3 regions of the Geobacillus sp. TFV-3 genome follow, and region 1 is predicted to be linked to each of the others. Evidence: riboswitches for the same ligand, from Rfam matches in the RefSeq annotation. Region 1 holds a riboswitch; each other region holds the start of a gene.
What was found. Region 1 has a riboswitch for S-adenosylmethionine ahead of BJQ97_RS12815 (methionine biosynthesis PLP-dependent protein). Riboswitches for the same ligand answer to the same signal wherever they lie in the genome.

Region 2: linked by a shared signal. The riboswitch ahead of metK (methionine adenosyltransferase) and the one ahead of BJQ97_RS12815 (methionine biosynthesis PLP-dependent protein) in region 1 are both predicted to bind S-adenosylmethionine.
Region 3: linked by a shared signal. The riboswitch ahead of BJQ97_RS14760 (methionine ABC transporter ATP-binding protein) and the one ahead of BJQ97_RS12815 (methionine biosynthesis PLP-dependent protein) in region 1 are both predicted to bind S-adenosylmethionine.

Annotation. Positions count from the first base shown of each region.
Region 1 covers NZ_MPSP01000001.1:2,550,679-2,555,562, forward strand. The annotation lists gene metC (cystathionine beta-lyase) at 1-788, opposite strand, end outside; gene BJQ97_RS12815 (methionine biosynthesis PLP-dependent protein) at 792-1,895, opposite strand; SAM riboswitch class I at 2,095-2,205, opposite strand; gene BJQ97_RS12820 (alpha/beta hydrolase) at 2,392-3,120, shown strand; gene BJQ97_RS12825 (YjcG family protein) at 3,218-3,739, shown strand; gene BJQ97_RS12830 (GNAT family N-acetyltransferase) at 3,741-4,175, shown strand; gene spoVIF (sporulation-specific transcription regulator SpoVIF) at 4,292-4,549, opposite strand; gene BJQ97_RS12840 (YjcZ family sporulation protein) at 4,673-4,801, opposite strand; gene BJQ97_RS12845 (hypothetical protein) at 4,878-4,884, opposite strand, start outside.
Region 2 covers NZ_MPSP01000001.1:682,745-687,628, forward strand. The annotation lists gene pckA (phosphoenolpyruvate carboxykinase (ATP)) at 1-1,549, opposite strand, end outside; SAM riboswitch class I at 2,033-2,147, shown strand; gene metK (methionine adenosyltransferase) at 2,277-3,488, shown strand; gene BJQ97_RS03485 (gamma carbonic anhydrase) at 3,516-4,064, opposite strand; gene BJQ97_RS03490 (tetraprenyl-beta-curcumene synthase family protein) at 4,404-4,884, shown strand, end outside.
Region 3 covers NZ_MPSP01000001.1:2,892,080-2,896,963, reverse strand. The annotation lists gene BJQ97_RS14790 (arsenate reductase family protein) at 1-62, shown strand, start outside; gene gcvH (glycine cleavage system protein GcvH) at 155-538, shown strand; gene BJQ97_RS14780 (YusG family protein) at 613-849, shown strand; gene BJQ97_RS14775 (toprim domain-containing protein) at 947-1,306, shown strand; gene BJQ97_RS14770 (thioredoxin family protein) at 1,303-1,620, shown strand; gene BJQ97_RS14765 (sterol-binding protein) at 1,772-2,119, shown strand; SAM riboswitch class I at 2,192-2,301, shown strand; gene BJQ97_RS14760 (methionine ABC transporter ATP-binding protein) at 2,393-3,421, shown strand; gene BJQ97_RS14755 (methionine ABC transporter permease) at 3,411-4,079, shown strand; gene BJQ97_RS14750 (MetQ/NlpA family ABC transporter substrate-binding protein) at 4,095-4,884, shown strand, end outside.

The DNA.
Region 1 (4,884 bases):
ATGGCCATGGCCGATTCGGATGACTGCTTCAAGCGGACATGGAGCGTTTTGATCCCCCGCAGCACAAGCCACGCATCTTGGACGCCGAGGACGGCGCCAAAGGCGTTTTGCAGTTTGTACAGCTCTTTTCCCAATTCTTCATCTTTCACCACCGCCAGCCCGGCGACGACGTCGCTATGGCCGGCTAAAAATTTCGTGGCGCTGTGGAGGACGACATCAACGCCAAGATCAAGCGGCCGCTGCATCGCCGGCGTCATGAACGTATTATCCAAGAACGTCAAACAGCCGTGCGCTTTCGCCAGCTTGACGACGCCTTGAATGTCGGTCACTTTTAAGAGCGGATTGGACGGCGTTTCCATGTAAATGACTTTCGTGTTCGGTCGGATGGTTTCGGCGACGGCGCGCAAATCGGTCATATCGACAAACGTATATTCAATGCCAAAGCGGCTCAATACTTCGGTGATCATCCGGTACGTGCCGCCGTAGACGTCTTCCGTCACGAGAACGTGGTCGCCTCGGGACAAGAGCAAAAACGCCGTCGAAATGGCGGCCATGCCAGAAGCGAAGGCGAATCCGCGCACGCCGCCTTCTAACGCCGCGATCGTTTCCTCGAGCGCCTCGCGCGTCGGGTTGCCGGAGCGGCTGTAGTCGTATTTGCCGAACGAGTCGAAATCGAACTGATGGAACGTGGAGGCGTGCTGGATCGCCACGCTCACCGCCCCTGTACGGCGATCGAATTTCCATTCGTTATGGAGCAGTTTCGTCGAAAACGACCATTCCCGTTCCATCGCTCACACCTCTTTCATGTTTTTCAATGCCTGCGCCAAATCGGCGATCAAGTCGTCGGCGTGCTCGATGCCGATGGAGAAGCGAAGCAGACGGTTGCAGACGCCGTTTTGGATGCGAATTTCTTCTGGAATGTCGGCATGCGTCTGCGTCGCCGGGTACGTGATGAAGCTTTCGACTCCGCCCAAGCTTTCCGCGAACGTAATGAGGCGCAAGCTTTTTAAAAACCCGTTCACCCACTTCTCATCAGCAATCCGGAACGACAGCATCCCGCCTCTTCCCGGATACAACACATCGGTGACATCTTCATGTTCGCGCAAAAAGGCGCTGATGCGCTTGGCGTTTTCTTCGTGTTGGCGCATCCTTAGGGCCAGCGTTTTCATCCCGCGGATCAGCAACCACGAATCAAACGGCGACAAAACAGCGCCGATGGCGTTCTGATACTCGGCCAGGCGTTGACAGAGCTCCTCGCCCTTGGCGACAACAAGGCCGGCCAAGACGTCGTTATGGCCGCCTAAATATTTCGTCGCGCTGTGGAGGACAATATCGGCGCCCTGTTCGATCGGGCGTTGAAGCACCGGTGTATAAAACGTGTTGTCAACGATCAACAAAAGCCCGTGCCGCTTGGCGAGCTCGGCGACCGCAGAGATATCCGTCTCGTGCATGAGTGGATTTGTCGGTGTTTCCAAAAAGATGGCTTTTGTTTTTTCCGTAATTTTTTCCTCTACAGCAGCAAGATCGGTAAAATCGACGTAATGGAACCCAAGACCGTACTTGCGCCAGCCGCGCTCAAACAAGCGGTACGTGCCGCCGTACAGGTCGGCCGATACGAGAAACTCATCTCCGCTCTCAAACAAGGCGAGCACTGTCTGAATGGCGGCCATGCCGGAGCTGAACGCATAGCCTTGGTCGCCGCCTTCAAGCTTTGCGATCGCTTCTTCGACGATTTTGCGCGTCGGGTTGCCGGTGCGGATGTAGTCAAATCCGGTCGACTCTCCGATGCCGGCATGGCGGTAAGCGGTGGAAAAATAAACAGGCGGGTTGACCGTCCCCGTCGCCGTTTCGCTCCGGTTGCCGATTTGCGCTAACAACGTCTCCAGTTTCTCCATCTCATCTCTCTCCTTCTGCTGAAAATTCCATCATGGGTCAACGGCCGACCGCTTGGCGCAAAACGAAGCGCCGCTGTCTCTCGGGCAGCGGCCGAGCGCCTCGGTCCTAGACCGCCACGCGGTTCATCGGAGCGGCCGCTTGAATAAATAAAAAAAGTCTTCTAAGAAGAAGACTTTTCCATACACATGGTCATGCTTCTTCTTATCTGCCGAATTGAATGCTCAATTCGCTGGATTTAGCACCTGGCCGCCGGGCGGCTGGTTGCTGAAGCTTCATTGGGCCAGTTCCCTCCGCTTCTCTTGATAAGAATGAGACGCGTATTCAATTTTTCTAATTTAATAAAAAATGTAGCGCATTCCCCCTGTTTTTGCAAGTCATTTTTTTATCAATGGCACCATTCGGCAAATTCACAAAAAATTCGAGCCGTTCATTAACATCTTTTGGTGCAAATATGTTACAATAACAGATGAACTTACGCTTTCATGGAGGATGGTCATGGCGACAGCAACAGGAATCATGCGCGACTACAAGCTGTACAGCGGAGAGCTTCAAGAAGAAATCGAACTGCTCGTCTACTTGCCAAGCAATTTTTCGCCGCTTTACAAATATTCTTTACTAATCGCGCAAGACGGCAAAGATTATTTTATGTATGGAAAAATAAAAACGGTCATCGAAACGCTGATGGAAGAAGGAACAATCGACCGGACGATCGTCGTCGGCATCCCGTATCGGAACGTCAACGACCGCTACGAGAAATACCACCCACAAGGCCGAAAGCTCGAAGCATACATTCGTTTTTTAGCCCATGAACTCGTCCCGTTTTTGGACCGCGAACTGCCGACGTATCAAATGGGCAAAGGCCGGGCGCTGATCGGCGATTCGCTCGGCGGAACCGTGTCGCTTCTAGCCGGGTTGTTGTATCCACATACATTTGGGAAAATCGCCATGCAGTCCCCCTATATCGATGACTCGGTATTGGCGCGCATCGGCTCATTTCGCGATCCATCGCTCCTTTCGTTTTACCATTCTGTCGGCACGGAGGAAACAGCGGTGAAAACGACGGACGGTCATGTGCGCGATTTTATCACCCCGAATCGAATGGCGCGGGACTTGTTTATGGAAAAACGGTTTGCTTATACGTACCATGAGTTCGAAGGCGACCATGCGTGGACGTATTGGCAGCCGGATGTGCCGCGGGCGGTAGCCGCTGTTTTATCGTTATAGGCCAAAACAGAACGGCTTCGAGGATATCGAGCCGCTGCATCCTTTCCGTGCGCCGTTTGCGCATGGAAAACAAACTGGTTCAAGGAGGGAAACCAAAATGAAGTACGGCATCGTGATCTTTCCGCCAAAACAAATTCAAGATTTTGCCAACTCGTACCGGAAACGGTACGACAGCCATTACGCCCTCATTCCGCCGCACATTACGCTGAAATATCCGTTTGAAGCGGGTGAGGAGCAGCTGAAGGAAATGACGAAAGAGCTGCGCCGGATTGCGGCAGAAACGCCTCCCATTCCAATCAAAGTGACGAAATTCAGCTCGTTTTATCCGACAAGCAACATCATTTATTTGAAAGTGGAGCCAAACGACGTGCTCGAGCGCCTTCATGAACAACTGCACAGCGGTTTGTTTGCCGGAAAGCCGGAGTTTGTGTTCGTGCCTCACATTACGATCGGCCGCGATTTGCCGGGAGCGGAATATGCAGACGTCTACAGCCAGCTGAAGCTGCAAGAGGTGCACTTCGAGGAGACCGTCGACCGCTTCCATCTCCTTTACCAGCTTGAGGACGGTTCGTGGACCGTGTATGAAACGTTTGTTGTTGGAGGAAAGGAAACAATCTGACATGAACGTCGCGATTGGAACGACAAACGACCTCGCCTTGTATGCAGACGCCCTGCGCGTCCGCCGGCTCGTGTTCATTGAAGAACAAAACGTCCCCGAAGAAGAGGAAGTCGACGCATTCGAGCACGACTCGTTCCATCTCGTCCTGTATGACGGCGAAGCGCCGGTCGGCGCTGGCCGGCTTCGCTTCATTGACGAAGGCGTCGGCAAAATCGAGCGCATTTGCGTCCTGCCGTCCCACCGCGGCCGCGGCGCCGGACGGATGGTGATGGAAGCGATCGAACAGCTGGCAAAAACAAAAGGGGCGAAAACGGCGAAACTGAACGCCCAGACGCACGCGGAACCGTTTTACAAAAAGCTCGGCTACACGACCGTCTCCGGCGTCTTTATGGATGCTGGCATCCCGCATGTCACGATGGTGAAATCGCTCGAATGATGGCCATTAGAACAGCCTCGTCTACACTGATCCGAGGCTTGGAGGCATTGAACATCATTTCGCTCCCCTGAGCCAAGCAGAGCAAAAGGGAGCTGCGCGCGCAAGCTCCCTTTTGCTTATTTTTTATTGTTCAGCATATTGGCAATCGTATTGAAATCAATTTGCTTGCCGTTATGGACGATCGCCTTGACGATTTGGTCTTCAAGTTCTTTTGGCACTTTTCGGTTGGCGATTTGCGCCACCCGCTTCACGACTTGGCGCACCGTTTTTTCGTCGCTGAAATTGGCGTTTTGCAGCGAGTTGGCGAGCTCCAAAATGTCTTTCATGTTGACGCCCGTTTTCTTTTCAATGTTTTTAAAAAATTGTTGATCCATCTCTCCGCCTCCTTCTCCCTGCTATATCGTATGATGCTCCCGCGTCGGCGTGCATCAAAGGAAAGAAAAATACGAGCCGCTCCGTGGCGCCGAAACGGCCCGTATCCCATTCGCTTTTTCCCGTTAGGCGACAAATGCCGCGCCGACAATAATCAACAAGATAAACAACACGACAATCAGCACAAAACCACCGCCATAGCCACCGCCATAGCCGTAGCCATAAGGATAACCGTAGCCGCAGAAGCCCATCATAATGTGCACCTCCTTCTCCGTTTACTGTATCGTATTCACCGGCTTAGTGAGGCGTATGGGCGCAAACGCCATTTTGTCATCCA
Region 2 (4,884 bases), 1.9 Mb from region 1:
CGATGTGGGCGAATTTTTGGAAGTTGGCGCGGAACTTTTGCGCCAGCTCTTTCGCTTTTTGTTCGTACGCCTGTTTGTCGGCCCATGTGTTTTGCGGCTGAAGGACGTCATCGGGCACGCCCGGGACGTGCGCCGGGATGGCGAGGCCGAAAATCGGGTCTTGCACCGTCTCGACGTTGTCGAGCTCCCCTTCGACGGCGGCTTGCACCATCGCGCGGGTGTAGGCGAGCTTCATGCGGCTGCCGACGCCGTACGGCCCCCCGGTCCAGCCGGTGTTGACCAAAAAGACGCGGACGTTGTGTTCGGCGATTTTTTGCCCGAGCATTTCCGCGTATTCGACGGCCGGGCGCGGCAAAAACGGCGCGCCAAAGCATGTCGAGAACGTCGCTTCCGGTTCAGTGACGCCGCGTTCGGTGCCGGCGAGCTTGCTTGTGTAGCCGCTCAAGAAATGGTACATCGCCTGTTCACGCGTCAGCTTGCTGATCGGCGGCAGGACGCCGAACGCATCGGCCGTCAAAAACACGATCGTGGACGGATGGCCGGCGACGCTCGGATCGATGATGTTTTGGATCGCTTGAAGCGGGTAGGCGGCGCGCGTGTTTTCCGTCAGCGTGCCGTCGTCGTAATTCGGCACGCGCGTCGCGTCATCGAGGATGACGTTTTCGAGCACCGCGCCGAAGCCGATGGCGTCAAAAATTTGCGGCTCTTTTTCACGCGATAGATGGATGCATTTTGCATAGCAGCCGCCTTCGATGTTGAAAATGCCTCGGCTTGACCAGCCGTGTTCGTCATCGCCGATCAAGCGGCGGTTCGGGTCGGTCGAAAGCGTCGTTTTTCCCGTTCCCGACAAGCCGAAAAAGAGGGCGACGTCGCCTTCCTGGCCGACGTTGGCCGAGCAGTGCATCGGCAGGATGCCTTGTTCCGGCAGCAAATAGTTCATCACCGAGAAAATCGATTTTTTCATTTCTCCGGCATATTCGGTGCCGCCGATCAACACGGTGCGCCGTTCAAACGAGATGATGATGAACGCTTCCGAGCGCGTGCCGTCCACATTCGGGTCGGCTTTAAAGTTCGGCGCGCAAATGACCGTAAATTGCGGCTCATGCGCGGCGAGCTCCTCGGCGCTCGGGCGGATGAACAGCTGATGGACGAACAAGTTGTGCCAAGCGAATTCGTTGACGACTTGAATCGGCAGCCGATATTTCGGATCGGCGCCGGCAAAGCCTTTAAACACGAACAGCTCATCTTTCTTCATTAAATAATCGAGCACTTTGTCGTACAGTTTATCAAACGTCTCCGGAGACATCGGTTGGTTGACCGCTCCCCAGTCGATCGTTTGCTTCGTTGATGGTTCTTCGACGATGTATTTGTCTTTCGGCGACCGTCCGGTGTACTTGCCGGTTGTCACCGCGACCGCCCCGGTGTGGGTCAGCCGTCCTTCATTCCGCTGCAGCACTTTCTCGACGAGCTCGGCGACGGACAGTTGATGGCGAACGTACGGTTTTTGCAGCAATACATCAAGCTTATTTGTCATGTTTGCGATCCCCATATTCAAAACCTGCCTTCTTTTTATAATCACTCTTGAAAATAGTATAACACATTTTTATTAATAGTCCATACTAATTGTGTGGGTTTTTCAAACTTTATTTTTCCCCATTTCCTTAGAGGGATGGTGAAAAACGACCGATTTCGCCGAACCCGTTGCTTTCGGATGAAAGAGAAGCGTTGATTTTACAGGACTTCTCAATTTGAGAAGGGAGTCCGTTTTCCGCGACTTTTCACTAAATCACCAGCCTTTTAGAGGACTGGTGATTTAACTGAAAATGCCGCTCTCCAGCGATGTTTTTCAAATTGAGAAATCCTGCAAAGCCGGTCCTTCATTTTCACGGAGAACCACTGATTGGAGAAGAACAGTGGTTTCTTCACCAGCCTTTTAGAGGAAAGAATTTTCGCGGCTGGAAATGATAAAAAATGAATTTTGATAGTTGACTTTGCCGATTCCATTGCGATATGATAAGTCATTGAACGGATACTCTTATCCCGAGCCGGTGGAGGGACAGGCCCGATGAAACCCAGCAACCGTCACAACTTTACATGTGTGAAATGGTGCTAACCTGTGGCAAGGCGCAGTCCTTGAACGATAAGAGTGAAAGGAAGCAATACGATTGCCATGACCTTTCCTCAGCCGTTACAGGAAAGGTTTTTTATATTGCGAAGGGAAAAAGGGAAATGAGTTCCGTGTCGCCACATTATGCCAAGAGGAGGAAACAAACCGAATGTCAGCCAAACGCCGCTTGTTTACTTCAGAGTCTGTGACGGAAGGACATCCGGATAAAATTTGCGACCAAATTTCTGATGCGATTTTGGATGCCATTTTGGAAAAAGACCCGAACGCCCGCGTCGCCTGCGAAACGAGCGTCACGACGGGACTTGTGCTCGTCAGCGGGGAAATCACGACATCAACGTACGTGGACATTCCGCGCATCGTCCGCGATACGGTCCGGGAGATCGGCTACACGCGCGCCAAATACGGGTTTGACGCCGATACGTGCGCGGTGTTGACGTCGATTGACGAACAATCGCCGGACATTGCGATGGGGGTTGACCGAGCGCTCGAGGCGCGTGAAGGCCAAATGACTGACGAGGAAATTGAAGCGATCGGCGCCGGCGACCAAGGGCTCATGTTTGGTTTTGCCTGCAATGAGACGGAAGAATTGATGCCGTTGCCGATTTCGCTTGCGCACCGCTTGGCGCGCCGCTTGGCGGAAGTGCGCAAAACGGACGTCCTGCCGTACTTGCGGCCGGACGGGAAAACGCAAGTGACGATTGAATACGATGAAAACGGCAAACCGGTGCGCGTCGATACGATCGTCGTTTCCGCGCAGCACCATCCGGAAATTACGCAGGATCAAATCCAACGCGACATTAAGGAGCATGTCATCAAGCCGGTCGTGCCGGCGGAACTGCTGGATGAGAACACGAACTATTTCATCAACCCGACAGGGCGGTTTGTCATCGGCGGTCCGCAAGGGGATGCCGGATTGACGGGGCGGAAAATCATTGTCGATACGTACGGCGGCTACGCCCGCCACGGCGGCGGCGCGTTCTCGGGCAAAGATCCGACGAAAGTCGACCGTTCGGCGGCGTATGCGGCCCGCTATGTCGCGAAAAACATCGTTGCGGCAGGATTGGCCGATAAATGCGAAGTGCAGCTCGCCTACGCGATTGGCGTTGCCCGCCCGGTCTCGATTTCGATCGATACGTTCGGCACGGGCAAAGTGTCGGAAGACATTTTGGTTGAAGTCGTGCGCAACAACTTCGATCTCCGCCCGGCGGGCATCATCAAAATGCTCGACTTGCGCCGCCCGATTTACAAACAGACGGCCGCTTACGGCCATTTTGGGCGTACGGACATCGACCTGCCGTGGGAGCGCACCGACAAAGCCGCCTTGTTGAAAGAACAAGCGCTGGCGTTGGCGGATAAGTGATGAAAGAAAAAGAGCTGCCTAACCTGATCACGGCAGCTCTTTTTTGTTGGCGCACGATGTCCGCTGTTGCTGCAGCGCTTTGTAATACTGCCCTTTCTCGACATATTCGCGGCGGATGCGCTCCATTTCACGGATGTCGTCGTCCGTCAGCTCGCGGACGACTTTCGCCGGCCGGCCGAGGGCGAGCGTGTTGGGCGGAATTTTTTTGCCCGGCGGCACTAAACTGCCGGCGCCGATAAACGCGCCTTCCCCGATTTCCGCGCGGTCCAAAATGATCGAGCCCATGCCGATCAGCGAGTTTTGGCGCACGATGGCGCTGTGCAAAATGACTTGATGGCCGACCGTCACGCCGTCTTCAATGATAAGCGGATTGTTTGGACTTTGATGCAAAATTGAGTTATCTTGAATATTGACCCGGTTGCCGATGATGGTCGGCGCCACGTCGCCGCGAATGACGGTGTTGAACCAAATGCTCGTCTCTTCGCCGATCACGACATCGCCGGTGATCGTCACATAGTCGGCGATAAAGGCGGAGGCGGCAATTTGCGGCGTTTTGCCTTTGTATGGGTAAATCATGGGCGTTCGTTCCTTTCTGTTGCAAAATCGATCGTTCACCATGTATTGTACAACGTTGCGTCCAAATCGCCAACGAAAGCGAGCGCGCCTAATCGGGATGGGTGAAAAACGTTTCTTTTCGCCCGATGAGTGGTTGGGATAGGGGAAGAAAATCCGATTTCACAAAGCTTCTCAACGTGGGAAGAACCGTTGTTGAGCGGCTTTTTCATTCCATGGCCCAACCCTTTTATGGTTTGCCCCGGCCGCATTGATGGCAATACTGGAAGACGAGATCGCAGGCTGTTCAGACGCGAAACGATTTTGGTTGCCGATAAGATGGAAATGCTAGGAGACGAGACCATGGTGTTTGCACCTGAGGTGAGCCGATTGAACATTCCGAAAAACCCCATCGCCTTGATGAAAATGGTGTATCGTGACGTGCTTCCGCTTGTCCACCGCGAGCTTGCCTATTGGCGGCGCCAAGCCGAGCGCATTCCCGATCCGGAATTGCGGCGCCAAGCGCTCGCGAGCATCGCGTCGAAAACGTTCCATTGCGAAGGCGGCTCTATTTTGGCGCTCTTAGCTGGAGAAAACATGGAGGATTGCATCCGCTTTATCGTTGCTTACCAGACGATCAGCGATTATTTGGATAATTTGTGCGACCGCAGCACCTCGCTTGATCCGCTTGACTTTCGCGCTTTGCATGATTCGATGCCCGACGCTTTGACGATCGGCGCGGAGCCGTCGAACTATTACCGCCATCGCCGCGAACAGGAGGACGGCGGCTATTTGCCGGCGCTCGTCCGCACGTGCCAAAAGGTGCTCGAGACGGTGCGCCATT
Region 3 (4,884 bases), 340 kb from region 1:
AGCGGGTTGTCGTGGGCTTTCGAGAACAAGAATACGAGGCGTTTTTCGCCAAGAAGGCATAAAAATTTTTGCAAAATCGGGTGAATTCAGTGAGTTTTTGCGGAAAATCGGTTATGATGAAAAAGGATACATTTTGTCGCGATGGAGGGATTCGATGAACACGCCGAAAGAACTTCGTTACACAAAGGAGCATGAATGGGTGCGCGTGGAAGGAGAGAACGTGCGCATCGGCATTACGGATTACGCCCAATCGGAGCTTGGCGACATCGTCTTTGTCGAGCTGCCGGAAGTGGGCGCAGAGGTTGCGGCCAACGAGCCGTTCGGCAGCGTTGAATCGGTGAAAACGGTCTCCGAATTGTATGCGCCGATCAGCGGCACGGTCGTTGAAGTGAATGAGGCGTTGAACGACCATCCGGAGTACGTGAACGAATCGCCCTATGACAAAGCGTGGATGATCGTCGTCAAACCGAACGATTTGAGCGAAATGGACCACTTGTTGACGGCTGAGCAGTACGAAGCGATGATCAACGAAGGATAAACGTTCCTGCAATCTTCGCTTCCATTCGGGCACTCTATACATACCGGAATTTTGATGAAAAAGGGGTGCTCGCTGTGGTGTTGCAAACGAAGCACATGGATGTCACGGACCGGATCATCGGCAAACTGAACGGCCGCTCGCTGGACTTGTACGAGGAAGGAGAGCTCATCGGGCGCCTTCCGCTTCCGGCGGCCGTCCCGTTGAAACATGGATATATCGAACAAAACGGGCGAATTTTCAAACAGGTGACCGCTACCGTTGAACCGGACCAAAAATATGTCGACTGCGACGGGGAAGCGGGCTGGTGTTGAAAGGCAACGGTGCGATGCCGTTGCTTTTCTTTTTCCACCTTTCGCCGGCGCGGGGCATACAATATCGTATCTCCTTTCGAAGTTAGGTGGGTCGGACATGCGACGCGTGGAAAAAGTGATCATTGTGGAAGGGCGATCGGACAAGCAAAAAGTGGCGGCTGTCCTGAATGAGCCTGTCGTCATCCTTTGCACGAACGGCACGATCAGTGACGCGCGTTTGGAAGAATGGGCTGATGAGCTGGAAGGATATGATGTGTACTTGCTGGCGGATGCCGATGAGGCGGGAGAAAAATTGCGCCGGCAGTTTCGCCGCATGCTTCCAGAAGCGGAGCATCTTTACATTGACCGGGCGTACCGTGAAGTCGCGGCCGCTCCGATTTGGCACTTGGCGCAAGTGCTGCTGCGCGCCGATTTCGACGTCCGCATCGAATGGCTGATGAGAGGGAGAGGCGAGTGAAAGCGATCGATCGAAACGATGTCAAACGAGTGGTGGAAGGAGAGCCGCTTCTGGCCCTTTACTTGTATACCCCGCTGTGCGGCACGTGCCAGCTGGCGCGGCGGATGCTCACGGTGGTGGAGCAGTTGTTTCCGGCGCTGCCGTTTTATGAAACGGACATCAACTATATTCCTGAGCAGGCGGCTGCGTGGAAAATCGAAAGCGTTCCGTGCCTGCTTCTTTTTAGGGATGGAACGATCGCGGGCAAGTGGTATGCCTTTCACTCCGTTCCGTATTTGTATGAAGTGATTCAAGCCTGCTTGCCGGACGAGTGATTCGCCTTTTTTTGACGCTGTTTGACACATTTCTTGGGAAATGACAAAAACGGCGCTCATTCGTCAACGGGTTGTCGAGATTTTTGTAAAGGATTTCCCCTCTTCAGAATGGAAGTGAAAGAAATATAAGGAATGGAGGAGGGGGATGTCCATGGAAATGCGCGAATTGGTCGGGCAATTCGTGGAACGGATGCAAGGGTTGCGCCATTTGTTGCCGATTTTGCCGGATGAACAGCTGTGCGTTCGCTTTGAAAGCGGGGATGAAACCGTGCTGTTGATGGTTGGCAAAGAGCCTGCTGCGGCGGAGAGGGAACACGATGAACGGAAGACATTGACGATTAAAGGTTCCAAAGCATCGATCGAGTCGTTGTTGAACGGGGAATTGAAGCTGCAGCAGCTCGTGCGGCTGCAAGAAGTGTACGTGTCAGGAAGCTTCCGCCATCTGCTACTGCTTGAGTCGCTCCTCCATTTGGCCAAACCGTATCGGCATGTTGGGTGAAAAATTTGTTGACAGCGTTCGACAAGTGATGATACAATCAGATTTGTAATAATTGAATAGACGATTGTTGCGCTCTTATCAAGAGAGGTGGAGGGATGTGCCCAATGAAGCCCGGCAACCGTCAGCGCATGCGCTGAAATGGTGCCAATTCACACAAAGCGGCCTGCTTTGAGAGATAAGAGACGGAATGGTGAACAATACCTTTCTGTTCTCTGCGGGCAGAAAGGTTTTCTTTTTGTGCTCTGCTGCCTTGGGAGAAAGGAAGGTGAAACAATGATTGCATTAGAACAAGTGACGAAAATTTATCAAGCGGCCAACGGTTCGGTCACGGCCGTCGACAACGTGTCGCTTGAAATTCGCGAAGGGGAAATTTTCGGCATCATCGGCTACAGCGGCGCGGGGAAAAGCACGCTCATTCGATTGCTCAATGGGCTCGAGAAGCCGACGAGCGGCCGGGTGGTTGTCGCCGGACGCGATATGGCGCGCATCAAAGGCCGAGAGCTGCGCAAGGCGCGCCAAGAAATCGGAATGATTTTTCAGCATTTCAACTTGCTTTGGTCGCGCACCGTCAGGGAAAACATTGCCTTTCCGCTTGAAATTGCCGGCGTCCCGAAAGAGGAGCGGAACAAGCGGGTGGGTGAATTGATCGAGCTTGTCGGCCTTTCCGGGCGCGAGGATGCCTACCCGTCGCAGCTGAGTGGCGGGCAAAAACAGCGGGTCGGCATTGCCCGCGCGCTGGCGAACAATCCGAAAGTGCTGCTTTGCGACGAGGCGACATCGGCGTTGGACCCGCAGACGACCGATGCGATTTTAGACTTGCTCGTTGACATCAACAAACGTCTTGGGCTGACGATTGTGCTCATCACCCATGAAATGCACGTCATCCGCAAAATTTGCGACCGCGTCGCCGTGATGGAAAGCGGCCGAATCGTTGAGCAAGGCGAAGTGCTGCATGTGTTCCGCCACCCGCAGCAGCCGATTACGAAGCGGTTCGTCCAACAATTGATCGAGCCTGAGGAGACGGAAGAAGCGATTTCCCATTTGTTTGGCCAATACCCGAACGGGCTGATCGCCCAGCTGACGTTCGTCGGCGCAGCCGCCGGAAAGCCGCTCATCACCGAAGTGGTGCGGCAGTTTGCTGTTGATGTCAACATTTTGCAAGGGAAAATTTCGCAAACCCATCAAGGCGCCTATGGGGTGTTGTTCGTGCACCTCGACGGAGCGAAGGATGAAATCGACCGGGTGCTTGACTATATTCAACGCCAGCAAGTGGCGGTGGAGGTGATTCAAGATGCTCGCTGACCTCCTGCCGAACGTGCAATGGGAGACGATGTGGGCGGCGACGGTCGAGACGCTGTATATGACGGGAGTGGCGGTGGCGGCCACCTTCGTCCTCGGGATCGTTCTTGGCTTGCTGTTGTTTTTGACAGCGAAAGGAAACCTGTGGGAAAACCGGTTTGTCAATACAGTGATTGCTGCGTTTGTGAACATTTTCCGCTCCATTCCGTTTATTATTTTGATCATTTTGCTCATTCCGTTTACAACATGGCTCGTCGGGACGATGCTTGGCGCCAATGCGGCGCTGCCGGCTCTGGTCATTGGAGCTGCGCCGTTTTACGCCCGCATGGTCGAAATCGCGCTTCGCGAAATTGATAAAGGAGTCATCGAAGCAGCCCAAGCGATGGGCGCCTCAACGTGGACAATCATTTGGAAAGTGCTCTTGCCCGAATCGCTGCCGGCGCTTGTCTCCGGCATTACCGTCACGGCGGTGTCGCTTGTCGGCTACACAGCGATGGCTGGAGCCATCGGCGCCGGCGGGCTTGGGAACTTGGCGTATTTGGAAGGGTTCCAGCGCAACCATAACGATGTGACGTTTGTCGCGACCGTATTGGTGCTTATCATTGTCTTTGTCATTCAGTTTATCGGTGACTTTGTCACTTCGAAAATTGATAAACGATAAAGGAGGAAGAACTCGATGAAAAAATGGCTTGGCGCTCTGCTCGCGGCCGTTCTCGTCTTGGCTTTGGCGGCATGCGGCGGCAACAAGAACGACAACGCGGAAGGCGGCAAAGACGGCAATTTGGTGAAGCTGAAAGTCGGCGCCTCAAACGTGCCGCATGCGGAAATTTTGGAAAAAGCGAAACCGATTTTGAAGAAAAAAGGCATCGACTTGGAGATCATCACATTCCAAGATTACATCTTGCCGAACAAAGCGTTGGCGGAGAAGCAAATAGATGCCAACTACTTCCAACACATCCCGTATTTAGAATCGCAAAAGAAAGAATACGGCTATGATTTCGTCAACGCCGGGGGCATTCATATCGAGCCGATCGGCTTATACTCGAAAAAATACAAAAGCATTGAAGAACTGCCGGACGGTGCGACGATCATCATGAGCAACTCGGTCGCCGACCATGGCCGCATTTTGTCGATGCTGCAAGAAAAAGGGCTCATTAAATTGAAACCGGGTGTCGATAAAACGAAAGCGACGGTCAACGACATCGTGGAAAACCCGAAACATTTGAAATTTAAGGCCGACGTCGACGCTGGGCTGCTTCCGCAAATTTACAAAAACGGCGAAGGCGATGCCGTGCTGATCAACGCCAACTATGCGCTTGATGCCGGTTTGGATCCGGCGAAAGACCCGATCGCCGTTGAGTCGCCGAAAAATAATCCGTATGTGAACATTGTTGCGGTGCGCAAAGGCGATGAAAACCGGAAAGAAATCAAAACGCTTGTCGAAGTGCTGCAATCGAAAGAAATTC